2 regions of the Bacillus pretiosus genome follow, and region 1 is predicted to be linked to the other one. Evidence: a T-box and tRNA genes for the amino acid it is inferred to sense, from the RefSeq annotation. Region 1 holds a T-box; the other holds one or more tRNA genes.

What was found. A T-box is a leader RNA that pairs with one kind of tRNA and senses whether it is charged. The one in region 1 lies ahead of thrS (threonine--tRNA ligase), so its partner is inferred to be a tRNA-Thr.
Region 2: it encodes a tRNA-Thr, which carries the amino acid that the T-box ahead of thrS (threonine--tRNA ligase) is inferred to sense. The anticodon was not compared.

Annotation. Positions count from the first base shown of each region.
Region 1 covers NZ_CM129593.1:2,224,153-2,236,535, reverse strand. The annotation lists gene ACU8YW_RS11500 (ABC transporter permease subunit) at 1-451, opposite strand, end outside; gene ACU8YW_RS11495 (MFS transporter) at 505-1,791, opposite strand; gene ACU8YW_RS11490 (alpha/beta hydrolase) at 2,006-3,037, opposite strand; gene ACU8YW_RS11485 (FtsX-like permease family protein) at 3,311-5,194, opposite strand; gene ACU8YW_RS11480 (ABC transporter ATP-binding protein) at 5,206-5,973, opposite strand; gene ACU8YW_RS11475 (DUF2975 domain-containing protein) at 6,363-6,845, shown strand; gene thrS (threonine--tRNA ligase) at 6,971-8,890, opposite strand; T-box leader at 8,935-9,158, opposite strand; T-box leader at 9,194-9,417, opposite strand; gene rluF (23S rRNA pseudouridine(2604) synthase RluF) at 9,543-10,250, opposite strand; gene ACU8YW_RS11460 (YdbC family protein) at 10,434-11,054, opposite strand; gene ACU8YW_RS11455 (hypothetical protein) at 11,261-11,626, opposite strand; gene ACU8YW_RS11450 (hypothetical protein) at 11,759-12,334, shown strand.
Region 2 covers NZ_CM129593.1:545,226-557,608, forward strand. The annotation lists rRNA gene ACU8YW_RS02790 (23S ribosomal RNA) at 1-1,297, shown strand, start outside; rRNA gene rrf (5S ribosomal RNA) at 1,398-1,513, shown strand; tRNA gene ACU8YW_RS02800 (tRNA-Asn) at 1,522-1,596, shown strand; tRNA gene ACU8YW_RS02805 (tRNA-Ser) at 1,599-1,690, shown strand; tRNA gene ACU8YW_RS02810 (tRNA-Glu) at 1,708-1,782, shown strand; tRNA gene ACU8YW_RS02815 (tRNA-Val) at 1,788-1,863, shown strand; tRNA gene ACU8YW_RS02820 (tRNA-Met) at 1,888-1,964, shown strand; tRNA gene ACU8YW_RS02825 (tRNA-Asp) at 1,968-2,043, shown strand; tRNA gene ACU8YW_RS02830 (tRNA-Phe) at 2,053-2,128, shown strand; tRNA gene ACU8YW_RS02835 (tRNA-Thr) at 2,147-2,222, shown strand; tRNA gene ACU8YW_RS02840 (tRNA-Tyr) at 2,233-2,316, shown strand; tRNA gene ACU8YW_RS02845 (tRNA-Trp) at 2,324-2,397, shown strand; tRNA gene ACU8YW_RS02850 (tRNA-His) at 2,417-2,492, shown strand; tRNA gene ACU8YW_RS02855 (tRNA-Gln) at 2,556-2,630, shown strand; tRNA gene ACU8YW_RS02860 (tRNA-Gly) at 2,635-2,709, shown strand; tRNA gene ACU8YW_RS02865 (tRNA-Cys) at 2,724-2,794, shown strand; tRNA gene ACU8YW_RS02870 (tRNA-Leu) at 2,804-2,885, shown strand; gene ACU8YW_RS02875 (DUF3884 family protein) at 3,098-3,418, opposite strand; gene ACU8YW_RS02880 (YebC/PmpR family DNA-binding transcriptional regulator) at 3,770-4,489, shown strand; gene ACU8YW_RS02885 (NUDIX hydrolase) at 4,638-5,099, shown strand; gene ACU8YW_RS02890 (transglycosylase domain-containing protein) at 5,527-6,303, shown strand; gene ACU8YW_RS02895 (DsbA family protein) at 6,492-7,142, shown strand; tRNA gene ACU8YW_RS02900 (tRNA-Gly) at 7,257-7,330, shown strand; gene queG (tRNA epoxyqueuosine(34) reductase QueG) at 7,530-8,672, shown strand; gene ACU8YW_RS02910 (amidase domain-containing protein) at 8,717-9,604, shown strand; gene trmL (tRNA (uridine(34)/cytosine(34)/5-carboxymethylaminomethyluridine(34)-2'-O)-methyltransferase TrmL) at 9,663-10,151, shown strand; gene ACU8YW_RS02920 (sensor domain-containing protein) at 10,279-12,348, shown strand.

The DNA.
Region 1 (12,383 bases):
GTTTGACCGGCATAAATCCTGTTTTTTGAAAAAGAATTACGACAAGAAGTTGTGATAATAAAATAAGTAATATATCTGGTATACTCTCAAGCGTAAGAAAAATCCCGTTCCACATTTTCTGTTTCATATGAGAACGTTGCAATACCCAAACGACAAGTACATACGCTATAAGCAAAGATAGTAAAAACGCTGATAGAAATACAATCATCGTTTCAATATAATGAATCCATATTTGTGGAAATAATTTTCTTGAGTCCCGAAATCCATATGTAATTTCACCTGGTTGAAGTAACTTTCCTCCAAGAAATACAATCGTGTTCCAAAAACCGATTAAATCCATTTGCAATCCCTTAAATAAACGTGGCAGCGCACCTAAGCAGATTATACATAAAATAGCAGCTACTAGTTGTAAACAAGTAATCCCACACCATTTAACAATTCGCATCAACATAACGATTTCTCCTTACTATCCGATAGAATATTCAGAAATCAAAACCAGATATATTACATCTCTTCAGCTATACCTTGCACTCGTTTCTTTCCACTAGGTAAAATGGCTCGATATAAACACGTAACAAAAAATAATAAACCAAATAAAATAATAAACAACGTATCTGCACGAATCCATTTCGGGAACAACATCGCTATCGCACCGAGAGATAACAGCTGGAATCCTGTCGTTAATGGACTAAGTAAACTTTGAACGCGTCCCATGAATGACTCTTCTACAATTTCATACATCCAGCCCATTATTGCAACATTAATAAATGGTAAAAAGAAAGTCGCAAAAGCGATACATACATAAAAAGACCATACGTGATTTACAAAGTAACACATACCGAAAAAGACTCCTGAGCCCGCCATACCAAATACAATAATAGGCTTAGGTGCATATTTCTTACCTATACTTGTTGCTACTATACTTCCAATTAATAATGAAATCCCTCCAACTACACCGCCCACCATCGCTAAACTTTCATACGTTGCTGGTGCTAATTTATATTTTAATATGTAAGTAGTGGATACGCTTAAAATACCATTTAATAGTCCAAATACGATAAATCCTAAAAGTAATTTTTTTAAAGTGTCATTTTGATATATATACTTGATCCCTTCTTGAAACTCTGTTATTAACATCTTCAAATTAACTTCTTTCCACTTTGTTCTACCATTTGGCAAACGAACTTTTTCTGGAATGGAGATCGTTTGAATCAAAATACCACTCATAATAAATGTGAGCGTATTTACTAAAATGCTCCCGTAAATTCCAAAAGTCCAGTACACCATCGTTGCAATTCCTACCCCAAACAAAGCATACAAACTATTTACCATTTGATTCATACCTGCTGCTGCACCGTATTGGTCTGATTCAACTACTCCTTGTATCATCGACTGTTCTGATGGAGAGAAAAATTGTATACATGCATTTTCCAAAAATAAAAATATAAAGACGAGTATAATCATTCCGTAATAAAGCGAAATTAGAATTCCGATATTACAGAGCGAACAACATATGTTGCTTACCGTACAAATACGTTGTCTATCAAAACGATCCACTACTGTCCCTACTAATAGAAAAAAGATTAATGCGGGTAATGCCATCATAATTTGTGTCATCGTTGCGTAAACTGGTTGTTTTCCGTACTGGTCTAACAAATAAAACATTAAAGAAATTCCAGCAATCATAGAACCGAGTCGCTCTAAAATATTTGCTAGAAAAAAACGGGCATACACTTTGTTGCGAAATAACTGTAGCATTTCTTTCATACTTCTAACCCTTTCTCTCGACAAAATTTTATTTTTTCAGTCATTTCTTGGAAGTTATATTATATTTTTCGACCATTATCCAATCTTTTCCTTCTGTATAGAGAACAATATAAAAAAGACTCTTGTTTTTTATCAAGAGTCTTTTTATTTAACTTCGCTTCAGTTAATACTATGCATCTAAATATCTTTATACGTCTCGCTAACTATTATAATTTTCTAAAGTTCGGATACACTTTATTTATTTTACGAATGTATCGCACATCCAATTATAAAATTTTTCTTCCTCCTCAAATTGTGGATAATGAGCTGACTTCTCAAAAGTAATAAATTCTTTTTGACCTGCTTCAATCGTATCAAAATATGTTTTTGCTGCATGATATGAAGTGTTATAGTCATATTTCCCCATAAGGAAATAAAGCGGTAGCTTCATTTTAGTCACCTTAGTAGGCAATGGATTCTTTAAATCCTTTTCTAATAAGACAGTTTGAGAATGTGATAATCCAACGTTATAACGAATTACGTCTAACAAGTTATATTCATTACTGAGTAACATTCCGATGTTATCACCATCTGGATTTTCAATGAGTCTTGATGTTCCACCATATTTCGCAACATAATTTCTCGGAGTGTATGTATCGCCATTTTTAATTTTTTCAGTCAACCCATTTAAATAGGACACCTCATCTGTATTCCCAGCTTTTTGTGCCTGTTCAACCACATATTTTAAACTATCGATTTCACTTTCTACTGTATCACTCATTTGCCCGATGCCAACATATGCTTCAAATTTTTCCGGGGCTTTATTGGCAGCTTGCATTCCGATATATGTACCGTAAGAATGACCAACCAATATTATTTTTTCTCGACCAAGACGGTTTGAAATATAATCTGTCATAGCTAATAAGTCTTCTACAAGAAGATCTGATATAAGGTTCGAATAGTCTTCAAAGAAATGATACGACTTCCCGCTCGCTCTTTGATCGTAATTAACAACTGTGAATTTCTCTTCCAATAAGTTTTGGTATTTTTGAGCATATGGTATTTCTGAAGTTCCTGGTCCACCATGTACAAAAATAATAACTGGATTGTTCCTATCTTTGCCGCGTATCATAATTTCATGACCACTGCCATTTATCTCTACTTGCTCTAATATGTTTATACTGTTCTTCCCCTTTATTTGCGAAGTCCATGTAGGAAATATTAGTGCTACGATTAATAATAGTGTAGTGATGGCACCAATAAGTTTTATTAATTTTTTTATCTTCTTCATAAGTAGTCTCCTTTCTTTTAAATTTATAAAAACATCAATTTAATTCTGTAAAACTCCCTCAAAATAATATGAATATATAACAATTTCTCTCTCTAATTTCATCTTGCTCGTTTGCACATTTTTAATATCCCATACACTTCTTAACTTTCCCCTATATAAACTCTTAATATTTTCTTAATTTTCAATATAAATTTTATAGAAAGACTCGGTCACAATGTATTAAAAATAAAGAAAAAAGCCCTTGTTTTCAAAACAAAGACTTTTTTCCTTTAACTATTTCGCTACCTCTTCTTTCGGCATTACCATACCTTTGTAAAGTTGAACAGTTATCCAGTAATAGATGAAATAAATGACTAAGAAAATCCCTATCGGCACCCACACTTTTACAAACGGGTCAACTAATATGAAGCTAAATAAGTTTAGCCCTACTAACACGTGGGAAATCCCAATGATTGCCGGGAAGATAAATAAATATGAAATTTCTTTATATATACTTTTCGTTAACATACTACGTCTCACACCAATTTTTCGTAACATTTCATAACGTCGTACGTCACGAGAAGCACCTGTTAATATTTTGAACATAAGAGAACTTGCCATCATTGCTAAAAAGGCAATTCCGAGGAAAAATCCCATAAACATTGTTCCACTCATGAAACTGTTCATAAACTGATAAATTGTCATTTTCGTAAATAAGTCTACTTTTGCACCTGTTGTTTTTTCAATTTGTTCTTTTTGTCTCTTGTCTATTTCAATTAACAACCGTTTATATTTTTTCATATCATCTACTTTTGCTAATGTTACACTATGTTCCGTTCCTTGAACTGCTTTGTAGTGTTCTTCATCTGCAATCCTTACAGGTTTTCCGTTAAATTGATTATGTGTAATTTGTATTTCTCTTACAACCGCATCTTCCCAATCCCTTGGCATACGAGGAAATTTATTGGCTGCTTCAGGAGCTTCCAAAGCAGAATAAACAGGTTCAGTTAAAGGTTCAGCCACACGTTTACGAGCAGGTTCTTTTAAAGTTTTTGTATCAAAGTGGTCTGAAACAAGTGGTGGTTTCTCAGTTAAGTCGTTACGTAAATAATAAACCGCTTCTCCATCTACTTTATACTTATACTTGCTTTCTTCCACAATTTCCATTTCTTTTAAGGCTGCTTTATCTTGATTATTTGGATCATGAATTACGACATCATATACACGAGAGAAGTCTGTCATAATACCTACATTTTTTTGGAACGCCATCCCTGCCGTCATCGCACCTGCACCTAATGCAATTAACATCGCTACGGTACCTAATACTCTCGATAAACTATTTACTCGAAAGCGTAGCTGTGCATATGTAAAACTATTTAAGCCCGTTTCATTTCGTTTTTTATTCCCTTTAATTTTCATCACAAAAAATGGAAGCAATGAACTAAAGATAAAATATGTTCCGAGTGTTGTAACGATTGTCGCTATTATAAAACCAAGTTCAGCAAACATTTTTATATTTACCATAAAATAATATCCTGTACTTACTAGTAATACACCAAGTACAGTCATTATAATAATGCGAGTTTTACTTTTCTTCACTTCATCTAGTGTTTCATCTTCACGTATTAATTCTAATTCTGTTTTACGTAATAAACGGATGCTATTCATTAAACCAGTAATAAAAAATAGTATTAAGAAGAAAATAGCTGTAACTAAGATTGCTGGTGTATATACAGATGAATAACTACCTTTTGTTGAAATTTCCATACCATTCATTAAAAAGTTTCCTGCTACACTTGCAAGTAACATCCCTACTAAGATCCCGATAATAATACTGACAATACCCATACCGAATGTTTCAATAAATAATAACTGTGCTACTTTTTTCTTTTTCGCACCGAGCATCATGTACATACCGAGTTCTTTTCTTCTTAATGTGAGTAAGAAAGAATTGGCATATATAATATAAAATACAGTAATGAAAGATAATAGTATGGCACCTACCCAAAATACGAGTCTAATACTACCAATAAGACTATTATCCTTCGTAAATTCACTATTCATCGCCATCGTTTGGAACATGTAGAAAATACTAATACTAATAACGAGACCAATAAGTAAAACCATATAATCTTTTAACATCTTTTTCATACTATGACGTGATAATTTGAATAACATAGTCTCGCCCCCTACTTAGACTCAGCAGCTGAGCCCATATGAGCGAGCACGCCTAAAATGTCTTGATAGAAATTTTCTCGCGTTCCTTGACGTTTTAACTCTTTATAAAGAAGACCGTCTTGAATAAATAAAATACGTTCACAATAACTCGCGCTAAATGCATCGTGTGTAACCATCAAAATACTTACATTGTGATTTTCATGTAAATCTTGCATCGCTTCTAATAAGCTTTTTGCATTTTTACTATCAAGCGCACCTGTCGGTTCATCTGCTAATACGATTGCTGGATTATGTACTAAAGCTCGTGCTGCCGCCGTTCTTTGCTTTTGTCCACCAGAAACAGCAGTTGGATATTTCGTTAAAATTTCAGTAATCCCTAATTTCTTTGCAACCTCATTTACCTTCCCCGTAATCTCACTTGAAGGTACGCCTTGCAGAGAAAGTGGTAAAGCGATATTTTCATAAATTGATAAGTTTTCTAGTAAGTTAAAATCTTGAAAAATGAATCCTAATTTTTGAGATCGAAAATCAGATAATGCATTCCCCTTCATAGAAGTAATATTTGTACCAGCTATTGTCACACTGCCACCCGTTGCTTGATCCAATGTACTAATCACATTAAGTAAAGTCGTTTTTCCAGATCCAGAAGGACCCATAATCCCGACGAATTCCCCTTCTTTAATACTTAATGACACACCCCTTAACGCTTTTGACTGATTCTCATTTCTTTTCCCATACGTTTTTTCTACACGTTCTACAGTAACTACATTTGTTGACATCTCTTTCACTCCATCCCTTTTGTATAAAATTAATTTCTCACATATTTCTTATCTTTTTCTCATGTAAATCCTTAATAATTTTTAAACTTTTCAATCAGAAAGGATTACACGAGTTACGTAAACCTTTTTCCTATTCCATATTCTCACTTTTCTAAAACTCGTTCCTTCGATTTCGCTTACATTTACCTTACATTTTTGTAAGGTAAAAAATATTACAGACCATTTCATAAGGTGGATTCATTTGTAATGAGCAAGTTTTTTATTTTTATCAAAATTAATAGGATACATAAATAACAATAATAACAAGTTAAAAAACAATATAATTTTATTTTAAAACGATAAATTATATGATAAAATCATGTTGTCATTAAATAAACGAGGTGCTTTTTATGAAACAAGTTACAACACTCTTTTTAAAACTAGCTATTGTTTTTATAGGTATAGTAGTACTTGCATTGTGCATATTTTTAGTTCCTAAAATCGGGAATTTCGCTGGAGAATTGTATCCAGCTATTGCTTATATGAAATCTCTCGTTTTAATCGATATGTACGTAGCGACGATACCTTTTTACTTCGCTCTGTATCAAGTTTTTAAACTTTTAAGTTATATTGATAAGAACAAAGCGTTCTCGGTATTATCAGTAAAGGCTTTAAAAAATATAAAATACTGTGCCCTCACTATCGGTACCATATACATACTAGGTATGCCACTTTACTATCTTATGGCAAAAAAAATTGATCCTCCAAGTTTTATACCAATTGGATTGATCATTATTTTCTCCTCTATCGTGATTGCTGTTTTTGCTGCAGTTCTCCAAAAGCTCTTACAAGAAGCCATTAATATAAAATCAGAAAATGATTTAACGGTATGAAGTGAAGTATATGGCAATAAATGATGAAGGGATAGCGATTAAGCTATCCCTTCATCATTTATTATGGTTCTTTAATGAGTTTAAATTCAGTAATACATGTTAATGGTGTATTTTATTATCAATCTCTATTTCTTATTTTTTATTTCCTCTTTTATACTCTCCACAAACCCATTTAGTTCAATAACTTCTGACTGGTCTTCACCGTATTTACGTACATTTACAGATCCGTTCTCCATTTCCTTATCCCCAATAACAAGAACATAAGGAACTTTTTGCATTTGTGCTTCTCTTATTTTATATCCTAACTTTTCATCTCGTACATCTCTTTCAACACGAATGCCAGCTTGTGCTAATTTATCCGCAATCTCATCTGCGTATTGTACATGGACTGCATTCGAAACTGGAATGACCTTCACTTGAACCGGTGCCACCCATGCCGGGAACGCGCCTCCAAAGTGCTCAATTAATATCGCTAAGAAACGGTCTAAAGATCCTAAAACTGCTCTGTGAATGACAACTGGTCTTCTCTTTTCATTCTTCTCATCTATATAATTTAAATCAAACTTCTCTGGCATTTGGAAATCTAGTTGGATTGTCCCGCACTGATGACTTCTATTTAAAGCGTCTTTAATATGGAAGTCGATTTTCGGTCCATAAAATGCACCGTCACCTTCATTTAGTCTATATTTATAATTCAATGAATGTAATACATTTTCTAATGCCTCTTCTGCTTGCTCCCACAACTTATCATCACCCATTGAATCTTCTGGACGAGTAGAAAGCTCTACTTCATATTCGAATCCAAAAGTTTTATAAACGTAATCAATTTGCGCCATTACAGATTTAATTTCATCTTCAATTTGTTCTGGAGTTACAAATAAATGAGCATCATCTTGGCAGAATGTACGTACTCTTAATAATCCATTTAATGCCCCGCTAAATTCGTGTCGGTGTACTTGACCGAACTCACACATACGAATTGGCAATTCGCGATAAGAGTGTAATTTATTTTTGAACATTAACATATGTCCTGGGCAGTTCATTGGTTTTAATGCGAAACTTTTATTGTCTACTTCAGAGAAATACATGTTGTCTTTGTAATGTCCCCAGTGTCCTGATTTCTCCCATAATTCTTGGTTCATCATAAACGGAGTACGTACTTCTTGATACTTATACTCTTTTTGAATTTCTCTTAAAAATGCTTCTAATTCATTACGAATAATTTGTCCTTTCGGTAAATAAAATGGCATTCCCGGAGCCTCTTCAGAAAACATAAATAACTCCAGCTCACTACCTAATTTACGATGATTTCTTTTTGCTGCTTCTTCAACGAAATGTAAATAACCTTCTAATTCTTTTTGAGAAGAGAACGCAACACCATATATACGCTGAAGCACTTGATTGTTACTATCACCTCGCCAATATGCACCAGAAACGTGAGTTAATTGGAAGGCTTTCAAATAGCCTGTTGACGGTAAATGAGGTCCTCTACATAAGTCTACAAATTCACCTTGTTTATAGAGTGTTACACTTTCCCCACTAGGAATTGCTTCTAACAATTCTAATTTCAGGTGATCATTCATTTCTTGAAACAGTTTTTTTGCCTCTTCTCGTGAAACCTCAACTCGCTCTATTTTTATATTTTCATTTATAATTTTTTTCATTTCTTTTTCGATTTCCGGCAAATCTTCTACGTTTACACTACTCGGAAGATCCATATCATAATAAAATCCATTTTCAATAACAGGTCCTACACCAAGGTTTACATTACCATGCATTCTCTTTACAGCTTGCGCTAAAATATGTGCCGCAGAGTGTCTTGCAATTTCTACCCCTTCATTTGAATCTATAGTAACGATTTCTACTTCCGCATTTTCTTCAATATTTCGGCGTAAATCATATAACTGATCATTTACTTTCCCTGCGACTGCTTTCTTTTTTAAACTACTGCTAATGGATCCCGCAATTTCTTCTAAAGTAATTCCTTTTACAAATTCTTTAACGCTTCCATCCGGAAATTTCATTTCAATCATCTGTTCTTTCATTTTTCATCTCTCCATTTCATAATAAAAAGCACACTCATCCCTAAAATAGGGACGAGCGTGCTTTTACCCGTGGTTCCACCCAGATTCCCATCACAAAAAACATAATGGCTTCTTTTACGGTAACGTCGTTTACACGGCACTAGATACTTAATTTCCCCAGTACAGCTCTAAGGTGGTAAGTTATTTTTCTGCGTTAGGAAGTTCTCAGCTTTCCTTCCTTCTCTGTATAACCGGATAAAATAACTCGTGTCCTTTTCTTCGCTTATTATGAAATTGAATACAAAAAAGCATATTCATCCCTAAAATAGGGACGAATATGCTTATATCCGTGGTTCCACCCAGATTCCCATCACAAAAAACATAATGGCTTCTTTTGCGATAACGTCGCTTACACGGCACTAGATACTTAGTTTCCCCAGTGCAGCTCTAAGGTGGTAAGTTATTTTTCTGCGTTAGGAAGTTCTCAGCTTTCCTTCCTTCTCTGTATAACCGGATAAAATAACTCGTGTCCTTTTCTTTGCTTTTAAAAGTACATCCATTAATTGTTATTTACTATATCTTATTCATTTTATTTTTGCAAGTGTTTAAAAATGATTTTTTATTTAATAAAAAAAGAAACCAAAAATAGATTTTTGGTTTCCTCTTTTCAATTTTACCAATCTTGTGGTTCGTAATTTAAGTCTGAAAATAGACGTCGTTTCTCTTTCTTCGATAAATCTCTCCACTGTCCAACAGGTAAATTATTTAATTCTATATTCATAATTCTTGTACGCTTTAAAGTGTATACTTGATAACCTAAAGCTTCACACATACGACGAATTTGACGATTCAACCCTTGAGTTAAAATAATTTGGAATTCATATTTTGATAACTGTGTTACCTCACAAGGAAGCGTTTTCGTTCCTAAAATTTTCACACCAGCTGCCATTTTCTCTAGAAAATCAGGTGTAATTGGCTTATCTACTGAAACGATATATTCTTTTTCATGTTTGTTTTCAGCACGTAAAATTTCATTTACAATATCACCATCATTCGTTAATAAAATTAAACCGTCTGAGTCTTTATCAAGACGTCCAATGTGACTAATTCGTAATGGATGATTCACTAAATCGATAATATTACCTTTTACAGCTTTTTCACTCGTACATGTAATACCTACTGGTTTATTTAAAGCGATATATACGTGATCTCGAGCAATACGAAGTTGCTCTCCATTTACACGTACATCATCACCTGGATTTACTTGGTCACCAATTTTTGCAACCTTACCGTTAATAATTACTCTTCTCTCATTAATTAGTTTATCTGCTCCACGTCGAGACGCTTTTCCAGCTTCACTAATAAATTTATTGATACGCAAATTAGGCACATCCTTTTCAAAAAAATTCAAGCTCACACTGCTTCTACCGTACAATACAAAAGGGTAAGCCTTCTATTATAACTTAAATATATTAACATGAAAGGGTATATAACGTCTTCTATTAATTACTCGTTTATAAGAAAATATCTTTATTATACATTCATTTATGCACGTTTTGTACACTTAATATACAAGCCACTCTTCCTTACATACAGCTTGTTTACTTCTTATATCTTTTAAATCATCATGAATATTAGCTAGTTTATACAACTCTGGGAAAATCTCTTCTACATAATTTTGATGCGCCATTTCATCTTTCCAATAAGTTAACACTATGTAACAATTTTCATTTTTTAAAGACTTTCCAACAACTCCACCTAACATCCCTTTTGCATTTTCCATCCCTTTATTCCAAATTGTTTCTTGTTTATGTAAAAACTGCTTTTTTCTTTGTTGTTTTACATCACAAATTGCAACTCGTACAAAAGATCCTGCTGTAATTACATCGTTCAAATGCGTATCAGTTATATCATACAACGGTTGAAATAATTCAATTTCACATGAAAGAAACGTATCCTCTTGATTACTATTTAAATAAATGGTATCGTGTGCACTATTCATAAATGATTGATAAGCCCTTCTATCTTCCCATAAAGTGAACACACATGCCTCATCTTCATTCCATCCACCAAATTGTCCGTGAAATCCATCTAGATGCTGTATAGCTTGCCATTTTTCTTGTGCTTTTGAAAATAACTCTTTTTTCTCTTCTTCCACCTTACAGTAGATTGTTTTTAGTAACATTTTTAACTCCCCCTTAGGATATAATTTACCTTCCACTTATAATTTTCAGTTTACATAATATTTTTATAATCTCCTCATTACTCTTTATGTGCATATAGAACTAATCATATTTATCACTACATCTATCAAACCATCTATCTGATTTTATTTCAAATAATTCAGAATCAAAAGAAAAGATGTAACCCTTAACGAATTACAACTTTATCTTATCTCCCTTTCTTATTCACCTTTTGTTCAAATAAATAATACGTAAGTTCTCCTGGATAATGTAATACAGTTACCTTCCGCTCCCCTTTTTTAAAACTAACAGTATGTCCGTTTTCCCCTAAGTTCTCCCATCCACTAGCCTTTGTAATAGGCATTACACTTATATATTTATACTCCTCTTCCTTATCATTGTTAATATGAATTGCTGACATTGGTACTGGAAAATCTTCAATTTTAGATTCTTTGTCTAAATATATAAGTGTAAATAAACTAACTAATAACACAACCGTTGAAATATTTGAAACTAGTTTTCTTCTATTCATTTTCACTAAAAACCCTCTTTTCTCACATATTACTTTCATTATTTTACTAATCTTGATTATTTGTGTATATAAAAAATATAATTAAAATTAATTCCAGACTATATTCTCTATTATTAACAATATTATTGTTATATATTATAATTAAAGGATATTTACTTTTGGAGGTATTACCCATTGAAGAAATTATTTTTTAATAAATGGACAATCGTTATTTCTATTTTTATTATTACCTGTACGATTTTCTACACAACTAAAGATAAAAATAATAACGAAAAAACTATCGTAGAAACAATTGATACAAAAAGTTTTAAAACTAAATTACAACCAAAAATTGATGAATTAACTACAAATTATAATGACATCATCGAAAAAGATTGGTTGCCTGCCTGGGAAGAGATTAACACGAACGGAGATTCAGTAGACAGAGATAAACTATTAGTCACAATGACTGCTATTTCCAAACAATATGAAAAAATCATGAACGAAATAGACACTGTGAAAATTAAAGAAAATATATCAGAAGTACAAATACAAGAACAACTAATTTATTTCACAACTGAATTTAAGACTGCTTCTAAATTTATGAAAAACGCAGCAAATTTAATTATAGACGGAGCAAATAACTCTACTCCATCCAATGAAACAATTGAAAATACTAAACATGCTTTAGGACTTGCGGACCAACATATTGTCCTCGCTTTATCTACGTTAAATGAAGTTGAAGTTAAATTAGGACTTGCAAAAAAATAAAACTGGTTACTATTTTAACATAAAAAAAGATTGCAATTCATATTTTGTC
Region 2 (12,383 bases), 1.7 Mb from region 1:
GCTTCTAGCGAGATAAAAGGTGCCTGTACCGCAAACCGACACAGGTAGGCGAGGAGAGAATCCTAAGGTGTGCGAGAGAACTCTGGTTAAGGAACTCGGCAAAATGACCCCGTAACTTCGGGAGAAGGGGTGCTTTCTTAACGGAAAGCCGCAGTGAATAGGCCCAAGCGACTGTTTAGCAAAAACACAGGTCTCTGCGAAGCCGTAAGGCGAAGTATAGGGGCTGACACCTGCCCGGTGCTGGAAGGTTAAGGAGAGGGGTTAGCGTAAGCGAAGCTCTGAACTGAAGCCCCAGTAAACGGCGGCCGTAACTATAACGGTCCTAAGGTAGCGAAATTCCTTGTCGGGTAAGTTCCGACCCGCACGAAAGGTGTAACGATTTGGGCACTGTCTCAACCAGAGACTCGGTGAAATTATAGTACCTGTGAAGATGCAGGTTACCCGCGACAGGACGGAAAGACCCCGTGGAGCTTTACTGTAGCCTGATATTGAATTTTGGTACAGTTTGTACAGGATAGGCGGGAGCCATTGAAACCGGAGCGCTAGCTTCGGTGGAGGCGCTGGTGGGATACCGCCCTGACTGTATTGAAATTCTAACCTACGGGTCTTATCGACCCGGGAGACAGTGTCAGGTGGGCAGTTTGACTGGGGCGGTCGCCTCCTAAAGTGTAACGGAGGCGCCCAAAGGTTCCCTCAGAATGGTTGGAAATCATTCGTAGAGTGCAAAGGCATAAGGGAGCTTGACTGCGAGACCTACAAGTCGAGCAGGGACGAAAGTCGGGCTTAGTGATCCGGTGGTTCCGCATGGAAGGGCCATCGCTCAACGGATAAAAGCTACCCCGGGGATAACAGGCTTATCTCCCCCAAGAGTCCACATCGACGGGGAGGTTTGGCACCTCGATGTCGGCTCATCGCATCCTGGGGCTGTAGTCGGTCCCAAGGGTTGGGCTGTTCGCCCATTAAAGCGGTACGCGAGCTGGGTTCAGAACGTCGTGAGACAGTTCGGTCCCTATCCGTCGTGGGCGTAGGAAATTTGAGAGGAGCTGTCCTTAGTACGAGAGGACCGGGATGGACGCACCGCTGGTGTACCAGTTGTTCTGCCAAGGGCATAGCTGGGTAGCTATGTGCGGAAGGGATAAGTGCTGAAAGCATCTAAGCATGAAGCCCCCCTCAAGATGAGATTTCCCATAGCGTAAGCTAGTAAGATCCCTGAAAGATGATCAGGTTGATAGGTTCGAGGTGGAAGCATGGTGACATGTGGAGCTGACGAATACTAATAGATCGAGGACTTAACCATATAATATGTAGCAATGTTATCTAGTTTTGAGAGAACATAAAAAACTTGTTGACTTTTAAAGAAAATAAGTTATAATAATGATTGTCTCAAAAGAATAATGTCTGGTAATGATGGCAGAGAGGTCACACCCGTTCCCATACCGAACACGGAAGTTAAGCTCTCTAGCGCCGATGGTAGTTGGGACCTTGTCCCTGTGAGAGTAGGACGTTGCCAGGCAATATTATTCCGCAGTAGCTCAGCGGTAGAGCTATCGGCTGTTAACCGATCGGTCGTAGGTTCGATTCCTACCTGCGGAGCCATTGGAGAGCTGTCCGAGTTGGCCGAAGGAGCACGATTGGAAATCGTGTATACGTCACAAGCGTATCAAGGGTTCGAATCCCTTGCTCTCCGCCATAGGATTTATAATATTTGGCCCGTTGGTCAAGTGGTTAAGACACCGCCCTTTCACGGCGGTAACACGGGTTCGAATCCCGTACGGGTCACCACTTTTGGAGGATTAGCTCAGCTGGGAGAGCACCTGCCTTACAAGCAGGGGGTCGGCGGTTCGATCCCGTCATCCTCCACCATATAAATTATATGAATAGTATTATCGCGGGGTGGAGCAGCACGGTAGCTCGTCGGGCTCATAACCCGAAGGTCGCAGGTTCAAATCCTGTCCCCGCAACCAAATGGTCCCGTGGTGTAGTGGTTAACATGCCTGCCTGTCACGCAGGAGATCGCCGGTTCGACCCCGGTCGGGACCGCCATTTTAATAAGGCTCGGTAGCTCAGTCGGTAGAGCAGAGGACTGAAAATCCTCGTGTCGGCGGTTCGATTCCGTCCCGAGCCACCATTTATCTTAATAATATACGCCGGCTTAGCTCAATTGGTAGAGCAACTGACTTGTAATCAGTAGGTTGGGGGTTCAAGTCCTCTAGCCGGCACCATGTAAGTTTCGGAGGGGTAGCGAAGTGGCTAAACGCGGCGGACTGTAAATCCGCTCCTTCGGGTTCGGCAGTTCGAATCTGCCCCCCTCCACCATTTACATAGGGGCATAGTTTAAAGGTAGAACTGAGGTCTCCAAAACCTCCAGTGTGGGTTCGATTCCTACTGCCCCTGCCAAATATATTTACACAACATGGCGGTTGTGGCGAAGTGGTTAACGCACCGGATTGTGGCTCCGGCATTCGTGGGTTCGATTCCCATCAGTCGCCCCATTTTTATTTTTAAAATTACAAATAATTTAATTGATACTTACATATAATTAAGTAAGAATTCGATGGGCTATAGCCAAGCGGTAAGGCAACGGACTTTGACTCCGTCATGCGCTGGTTCGAATCCAGCTAGCCCAGCCATTTTGCGGAAGTAGTTCAGTGGTAGAATACAACCTTGCCAAGGTTGGGGTCGCGGGTTCGAATCCCGTCTTCCGCTCCAATAAAATTTAACATGGCGGCATAGCCAAGTGGTAAGGCAGAGGTCTGCAAAACCTTTACCACCGGTTCAAATCCGGTTGCCGCCTTTCTTTTGTGCCGATGTGGCGGAATTGGCAGACGCGCACGACTCAAAATCGTGTTCCTTCGGGAGTGTCGGTTCGACCCCGACCATCGGTATCATGAACGGCGAAAAAAACTCTATACAATTAGTATAGAGTTTTTTTGTATTTTCTTTTCATTATATGACAAAATAAGTACAAAAAGTGTACGGTGAGTAGACTGCGAAACATTAAAAGGATAAAAACAAACATTCATTTTTATCCTTTTAATTGTGATATTCTATAAAATTCCAGCAGAATATTGTATATACAATATTCCCTTCGAGCACTCTAGAGAGAATTTCTCCAACCCGGTGACATGAAGTTAAATCCGACAGCACCAGTAGATATTAGTACATTATCAACGGTTAAGTTTGTAATTTCTAAAAACCTCTTTTCAAACTCTTCTTTGTTGTACTTGTACATAGTTGAGTGGCACGCCCACATGTGCGTTGAAGTACTCAACCAATCTCCTAATTCCTTTAATTCAGGAAATGACTCAAATTGAATTGGTTCATCTAATTTCATGAATCTCACTTGATAGATAGTTGGGTTTAACTTCTCTCCTATTCCTTTCAGACCATGTGCTTTTTTCTCATGTGAATGTGTCATACTTCTCCCTCCATCTCTCTTCAAATTTTTTCCTTTTTTTATTATACAACAATAGAAAGTAGTTATGGGAATATTATGGAAATATGTATCGGCTATATAAAAAGACTCTAACATTTCTGTTAGAGTCTTTTTTGTTAAATTATACTATGTGCTTCTAAAATTCGTAATAAATGTAGAAATTCATGTATAATATAACTTGTCGAAAGAACAAAATGATAGTAATTTATATTATGTCTGTAATATGAATCAAAAATGAACTTTTTATATTTCTTTTAAAAATGTGTTGAATACACATTATATTTCATATTAATATTTTTATGTAGATTTAAAACGGGAAAGAGAGTGGAAAGTATGGGTCGTAAATGGAATAATATTAAAGAAAAAAAAGCATCAAAAGATGCAAATACAAGCCGTATATACGCGAAATTTGGACGTGAGATTTATGTGGCAGCAAAACAAGGCGAGCCAGATCCAGAATCAAACCAAGCGCTTAGAGTTGTATTAGAACGTGCGAAAACATACAACGTACCAAGAACAATTATTGATCGTGCAGTTGAAAAGGCAAAAGGCGGTTCAGAAGAAAATTATGACGAGCTTCGTTATGAAGGATTCGGACCAAATGGATCTATGGTAATTGTAGATACACTTACAAATAACGTAAACCGTACTGCAGCAGATGTACGAGCTGCATTTAGCAAAAACAGTGGTAACATGGGTGTAAACGGTTCTGTAGCTTACATGTTTGATGCGACAGCTGTTATCGGTCTTGAAGGTAAAACATCAGATGAAGTTCTTGAAATTTTAATGGAAGCAGATGTTGATGCACGTGACATTCTAGAAGAAGAAGATTCTGTTATCGTGTATGCTGAACCTGATCAATTCCATTCCGTACAATCTGCACTTAAAGATGCTGGTGTTGAAGAATTCACAGTTGCAGAATTAACAATGCTTGCACAAAGTGATGTAGAACTTCCTGAAGAGGCTCAAGTACAATTTGAAAAAATGGTTGATGCATTAGAAGATCTAGAAGATGTGCAACAAGTTTACCACAACGTAGACTTAGGAGAATAATACGATAGAAGCCCCTGTTCATTTAACGGATAGGGGCTTTTTTTCATGAAGTTAATTAAGAGGATGAATTAGTAAAGGTATTTTGTTTTAGACAGGGAATATGCTTATAGGGATATATGAAATAATCATTATTTCTAGGAGGTTTAATATGGAACATAAAACACCAAAGCATATCGTTGCTGTAGCAGGTTATTTAACAAATGAAAAAGACGAAGTGTTATTAGCTAAAGTACATTGGCGATCGGATACGTGGGAGTTGCCAGGAGGACAGGTGGAAGAAGGAGAAGCGCTCGATCAAGCTGTTTGTAGGGAAATAAAAGAGGAAACAGGATTAACGGTGAAGCCTATCGGTATTACAGGAGTTTATTATAATGCTTCCATGCACATTCTAGGTGTTGTTTTTAAAGTGGCATACGTGAGCGGTGAAATACAAATTCAGCCTGAAGAAATACAAGAGGCTAAATTTGTTGTTTTAAATGAAGAGAATATAGATGAGTATATAACGCGTCCTCATATGAAATCCAGAACGCTTGATGCGATGAGAGCAACACATTGTATTCCGTACGAAACGTGGGAAGTGCAGCCATATAATTTAATAGGTAGATTGTGAAGAAAAGAGTAGCCGGTTTGAGATACAATCAAATCACTACTCTTTTTTGTATACTGTTTAAGAAAAAGGTCAAAATAATAATAGTGCTAGTATTGATTTCAGGAACGTTTGTTCTGTATAATGTATGATATATTGTATACATTTAGATTACTAGATACTTACAAATATATATTTTTGTAGATGATATAATGAAAATAGGATGTTTTAATAGGGAAGTATAGGCTTAAGGTATACTCTGTTATTGGTTTAGCATAATCTATATTCAATATTTCAGATGAATAGTAGATAAAAAAGGACTGTGATACAATACTTTTTTATACCTTACAATGATGTAAGGTACGTGTAAGAGAAATCGATGGGATATTTTTTTACAACAAGGTATTCTTAAAGTAAGAGTTATACGCTGTGTGGAAAAGAGGTGTTTAAGATGAAAGAACGAGTATTATCTAGGGTGAACTATCATCAAAAAGTTGCATTAAATCCAATGACTAAATTCTTTTATAAAGCCATTATTTTATTATTATTGTTAAGTTGTACGTTATTATTCATTGGAAATATAATGATCGAGCAAAGTGATATTAGTAAATTACATGTACCTGCTAAGTTAGAGGTGCCAGAATCATTAACACATGCATTTATTGCGACAGAAGATAAAAGGTTTTATCATCATAACGGTTTAGATTATATAGCGATTGTCAGAGCGTCTGTTGAGAATATAAAAGCTGGTGGTGTTGTGCAAGGCGGAAGCACAATTACACAACAGTTATCCAAAAATGCCTTTTTAACGAATGAACGTACATTTTCTCGTAAGTGGAAAGAAATTTTTTATACGAAAAAAATTGAACGGACATTTACGAAGGATGAAATTTTAAAATTGTATGTAAGTAATATTTATTACGGAGAAGGAGCATGGGGAATTGAAAAAGCAGCAAACCTTTACTTCGGTAAAAAGGTGAGCCAATTAACGTTGGCTGAAAGTGCAATGATGGCTGCTGTAGTAAAGGCACCCGCTTATTACTCACCTGCACAAAATTATGATAAGGCCGTAGAGAGACGAAATGTCGTTTTGAGATTAATGGAGAAAGAAGGCTATATCAATCATAATGAGTATGTGCAAGCAGTTAGTGAGAAGTTAGTAATTCGTCATGATATAAAAACAGAGCAGTCGATGTTAAAGAGTGCTCGTGAAAAAGCAGTAAGCTAAAGGAAGTTCCTACATAGGAGCTTCCTTTTTTTGAATAAATTGTGACAAATTGTGACACAATATCGTCACAATTATTGTGTTTTTGTAATTTATGTGAGCGTGTTCATTGCGTGACGTATATAAGTGTTGATATTATGTGTATTGTGTACAATGCTGTATACAGAATATGAATTTAAAGAGGAATGTATATGAAATCAAATAAACTCATGGCTCTTGGTGTAGTTTTTTCTATCGCAGTATTGATTGTAATCGGAACAATTGCGTATAGCATCATAAATGACAAAAAAGATAAAGGGAATGAGATGTTTGCTTATTCCACACAACAATCTTTAGGGAAAGATGATGCCCCAGTTAAGGTAGTTGAATTTGGAGACTTCAAATGTCCTGCTTGTCGTACTTGGGATGTAACAGTATTACCACGATTAAAAGAAGAGTATATCGATAAAGGTAAAGTGCAGTTATACTTTATTAACTTCCCATTTATCGGAAAAGACTCTGATTTAGGTGCAGCAGCTGGTGAAGCAATTTATAAACAAGATCAAGATTCATTCTGGATTTTCTACGATGAGATTTATCAAAGTCAAAAGAAAGACACGGAAGAATGGATTACAGAAGAATTACTTCTTAACATTGTGAAAGAGAAGCTTCCGAAAGTTGATGTAGAACAATTTAAGAAAGATTTACACAGTAAAGAAATAAAAGAAAAAGTACGTAAAGATTCAGATCGTGCTCAAAAATTAAAAGTTCAAGGTGCTCCTTCAGTATATATAAACGGAAATCTTGCAAACCCTGATTTGGATAGTATGAAGAAGGCGATTGATAAAGAATTGAAAAAGTGATGAGATACTCATCACTTTTTCGACTTTTTTCGATAAAATTCTTGCTTCCGTTTTTTTTACATGCTATACTACTTTACATAAGTTATTCTAATATCTTATATTTATTTCATATTTGCGGGTGTAGTTTAGTGGTAAAACAAGAGCCTTCCAAGCTCTGGTCGAGAGTTCGATTCTCTTCACCCGCTCCAAATTTTATTAAATGTTTTTCTATAAATTGTGATCAACGCAGTGTTTCGTTTCTAAGATAAACGAGGCATTGCGTTTTTTAATGTTTGAAAAACATAATTGTATGCGAAAATAGAAGTAAAGAATAGTATTCCAAAAGTGAATTGCTAACCAATATAGTCGTTACATAAGGGATGGATTCATCTGAGGAGGCGATTAGGAATGGATTTTGAACAATTAAAGCAAGATGTCATTGCGTATAGTAAAACAATTGGTATAGATAAAATAGGCTTTGCTAGTGCCTCACCATTTGAGGAATTAAAGCAGAGGTTAATCCAGCAACAACAATTAAATTATCAATCGGGATTTGAAGAGTCTGATATAGAAAAGAGAACGAACCCACAGCTTCTACTACCTGGTGCAAAATCAATTATTGCGATTGCATTAGCGTATCCTTCAAAATTAAAAAATGCACCATTAAGTAAGCGCGGAGAACGCCGCGGTATTTTTTGTCGTGCCTCTTGGGGACAAGATTATCATCTTGTTTTACGAGATCGTTTGCAAAAATTAGAAGCATATTTAATCGAAAAACTTCCCGATATAGAAGTTAAGTCAATGGTTGATACGGGTGAATTAAGTGATCGAGCTGTTTCGGAGCGTGCCGGTATTGGATGGAGTGGTAAGAATTGCGCTATTATTACACCTGAATTTGGTTCGTATGTATATTTAGGAGAAATAATTACAAACGTTCCCTTCCCACCAGATCAGCCGATAGAAGATCAATGTGGAAGTTGTACAAAATGTATTGATGTTTGTCCTACAGGCGCTTTAATACAAGGAGGACAGTTAGATTCGAAGAAATGTATTGCATTTTTAACACAAACGAAAGGATTCCTACCGGAAGAATACCGCGACAAAATAGGAAATCGTATTTATGGATGTGATACATGTCAGACTGTTTGTCCGAAAAATAAAGGAATGGATTTTCATAATCATCCTGAGATGGAACCAGATCCTGAGTTAGTTAAGCCGTTATTAACACCACTTTTAACAATTAGCAATCGTGATTTTAAAGAGAAATATGGAATTATGTCTGGTTCATGGAGAGGTAAAAAGCCGTTGCAACGAAATGCAATTTTGGCACTTGCGCATTTTAAAGAGGCATCAGCAATTCCAGATTTAATTGGTGTTATGAAAGACGATCCAAGACCAGTACTTCGCGGAACAGCAGCATGGGCACTTGGGAAAATTGGTGGAGATGGCGTGGGCGAAGCTATTGAAAAAGCGATGCAACGTGAGAAAGATGAAGAGGTTCTTCATGAAATGAATCGCGGACTTGAATTGTTAGCGCAGAAAAAAGAGTAGATAATATCTCCCTTCTTCATATTGTAATATGGGAGGGAGACGAAATGGTTGTAAAAATAAATATTGAAAAGCAAGTACAACAATTTTTAGCATATGTAACAGAGAAACGAACAAATGTAGATGGTATTGCTGAAGATTTATTACAAATAGCACAGAGAAAGAAACAATTGTTTCAAAAGCGTAATGCAGAGATAGTGAAAGCAACTGCGGATGTTTCTTTCATGAGACAATTAAATAATAGCAATCATCAAGAAATTGATTATCAAATACATTTTAAATATTTAATTAAACATAAAGAATTATTTTATATCGAAGAGGAACAACTAAAACGAAGAGTTTGTTTAAATAATAGTCGGGTAATAGGTGATTATGCTATTGAAGTGCCAGAAGCAGTTGGAATGAGTGAGACGTTAGAAAGGGAAGTTACAAAAGAGAAGTATGGTTCTTATCAGTACAACCGTTTAGAGGCGGTTAAATATGCAGAGCGTTGGTGGGATGATCGAAACCCTGTATATCGTAATTTCCCTGATAATTGTACGAATTTTATTTCTCAATGTCTTCATACTGGAGAAGTACCAATGAATGGATATCCTAATATTCGCAAAGGATGGTGGCAAAGGGAGAATCAGTGGAGTTGGAGCTGGGCTGTCGCACACTCTTTTTATTGGTATTTGTCAGGTGCTACAACAGGGCTTCGAGCTGAAGCGGTAGAAAGGCCAGAGGACCTTATTCTTGGTGATGTCATCGCTTATGATTTCGAGGATGATGGTAGGTGGAATCATACGACGATTGTAGTAGCAAAAGACGCAGATGGTATGCCACTTGTAAATGCACATTCAGCGAATAGCCGTCGGCGTTATTGGAACTATGAAGATTCTAGTAAATATACACCACAAATGAAATATAAATTCTTTCATATTATTAATGGGTAGAGATTTTTCGCTCAAGTGGTATAATACGTAGTAGACAAAAAACAGAGGTGAATATCGCGTGGGAGTACATGTTGTTTTATATCAACCAGAAATTCCAGCAAATACAGGGAATATTGCTCGTACTTGTGCAGCAACTGGAACAGAATTACATTTGATTAGACCGCTTGGATTTTCAACGGATGATAAAATGTTAAAGCGTGCAGGATTAGATTATTGGCAGCACGTGAAAGTTACGTATTATGATTCAATTGAAGAATTTTATGAGAAAAATAAAGACGGTGAATTCTTCTATTTAACAAAGTATGGCGAGAAAGCTCATACAGCATTTGATTATAGCAAACGTGAGAAGGATTACTATTTTGTATTTGGAAGAGAAACAAACGGCTTACCAGCTAATGTAATCGAAGAAAATTTCGATCATTGTTTACGTATTCCAATGACTGATAAAGTGCGCTCATTAAATTTATCTAATACAGCAGCTATTTTAATTTATGAAGCATTCCGTCAACAAAATTATCCGGGATTAGATTTAGAAATTGTTTATTAAAAGTCGCCATATGGCGACTTTTTTTCTAAAAATAAAAATAATATGTAATCATACATTTAAAAAAGGGTACATATTCATATAGAATGGGATATATGAATAAAAATAGATTAGACGGGTTGAGATAAATATGAAGGAACAATATAATAATCAAAATACCTTTTTAAGTATGATAGATATGGATTTAATAAGAAGAGGACTATTACATGCTATTCAAGATTTAGTATTTATTGTGAAAGTTATGGATGAGGAAACCTTTAAATATATTTATGTAAATAAGATAGGTATGGATTATGCGAAGCTAGGCGAAGAATGTTATGGAAAAACGTTTGCTGAAGTATTATCAGAAGATACGGCGGAAATATTGCGAGTGCAATATGCAAAAGTAGCGAGCGAAGCGAAAGCACATACCTTTTGTGATGTAGTTAGTTTACCAAAGGGTGAGTTACATTATGAATCTTCACTTAATCCTGTATTCGACGAAGAAGGAGTATGTCAGTTTATTATTTGTATTACGAGGGATATCACAGCTCAGATTGAGGAAAAGGCAGAGATAGAGGAAAAACAAATGTTGTTTAAGTCGTTATTAGAATATAATAATGACTCCATTATATCTATGGATTCTATAGGTAGAATTACATATGCAAATCCAGCAACGTATGAAATATTTGGATATCGATATGAAGAATTACATAATAAATTTATTTTTGAATTTATTAATAAGGAATATGAAAAAGATTTTCAAATTATATTTAAAGGAGCCCTGCAAGGAAGGGCAAAACAAATTGTTTCAAGGAAATATGTTCATAAAGAAGGGTACGAGCTCTATATTTCTTTGAGAACTATTCCGATTATTGTGAACGCCGAAATTGTTGGGGTATATATTGTTACGAGGGATGTTACAAGGCAAGTATTGAATGAAATGCGAACAGAATATTTAGCTTATTATGACCAATTAACAGGATTAATGAATAGAATTTCATGTGCAAATAAGTTAAATGTTTTTTTAAATGATAATACAGAGTTTGCACTTGTTTTTATAGATTTAGATGAATTTCACCTTATTAATGATACTTTTGGTCATAAAGAAGGAGATAAAGTATTACAAAAAGTTACAGAATGTTTAAGCAGTCTTCAAATAGACGGTATGCACTTATTTAGAGAACACGATGATCAATTTGTTATGTTAATAGAAAATATAACGAAAGAACGTGTAGAGATAGTTGCAAAAAGCATACTAAAAAAGATTAGTGAACATTTTGTAATCGAAGAAGAGGACGTCTATTTAAGTGCGTCAATCGGAATTGTAATGGCTCCAACAGATGGAGAGGATGAAAAAATATTATTCCAAAGAGTTGATGCTGCTTTGGAAAAAGCAAAAGAAAAAGGAAAAGGGCATTATCAGTTTTATTGCAGTGGATTAGATTGTGAGCGTGAACAAAGATTTATAATAGAAAACCAATTGCATCGTGCTATAGAAAAAAATGAATTCTGCTTGTATTATCAGCCACAAATGAATATTGAAACGAAAAAAATAGCGAGTATGGAAGCTTTAATAAGGTGGGAGAATAAAGAATTGGGATTTGTCTCTCCCAATCAATTTATTCCGCTAGCAGAAAGAACAGGATTTATTATTAAGCTTGATGAATGGGTAGTAAATGAAGTGTGTCGGCAAATACGTGAATGGTTAAATAAAGGATATGAAGTTGTCCCGATTGCAGTTAATATTTCAGCCAGGCACTTTCGCTCGATTACATTAATAGAGATGATTACACGGGCGTTACATAAGTACAATGTACCAGCTCATCTATTAGCGATAGAGGTTACAGAAGGAGCCCTTATGCATAAAGACATATCGAAAAGGGTATTGCTACAATTAAAAGAACAAAATTTAAAGATTCATTTAGATGATTTTGGGACGGGATATTCATCTTTAAGTTATTTAAAAACGTATCCAATTGATACGTTGAAAATCGATCGTTCTTTTATGGAAGGTATACATGTGGATGAACGTGATACGAATATTACAGCTGCAATTATTCATTTAGCTCATACTTTGGAATTGAATGTAATTGCAGAAGGTGTAGAAAAGGCGGAACAAATACAATTTTTGAAGGAAAAGAATGTGAAGTTTGTGCAAGGTTATTATTATAGCCGACCTTTATCAAAATATGATGTGGAAAATGTGTATTATAAATGATTGATAAAAAAAGTGATGTGCTAAGAAGCACATCA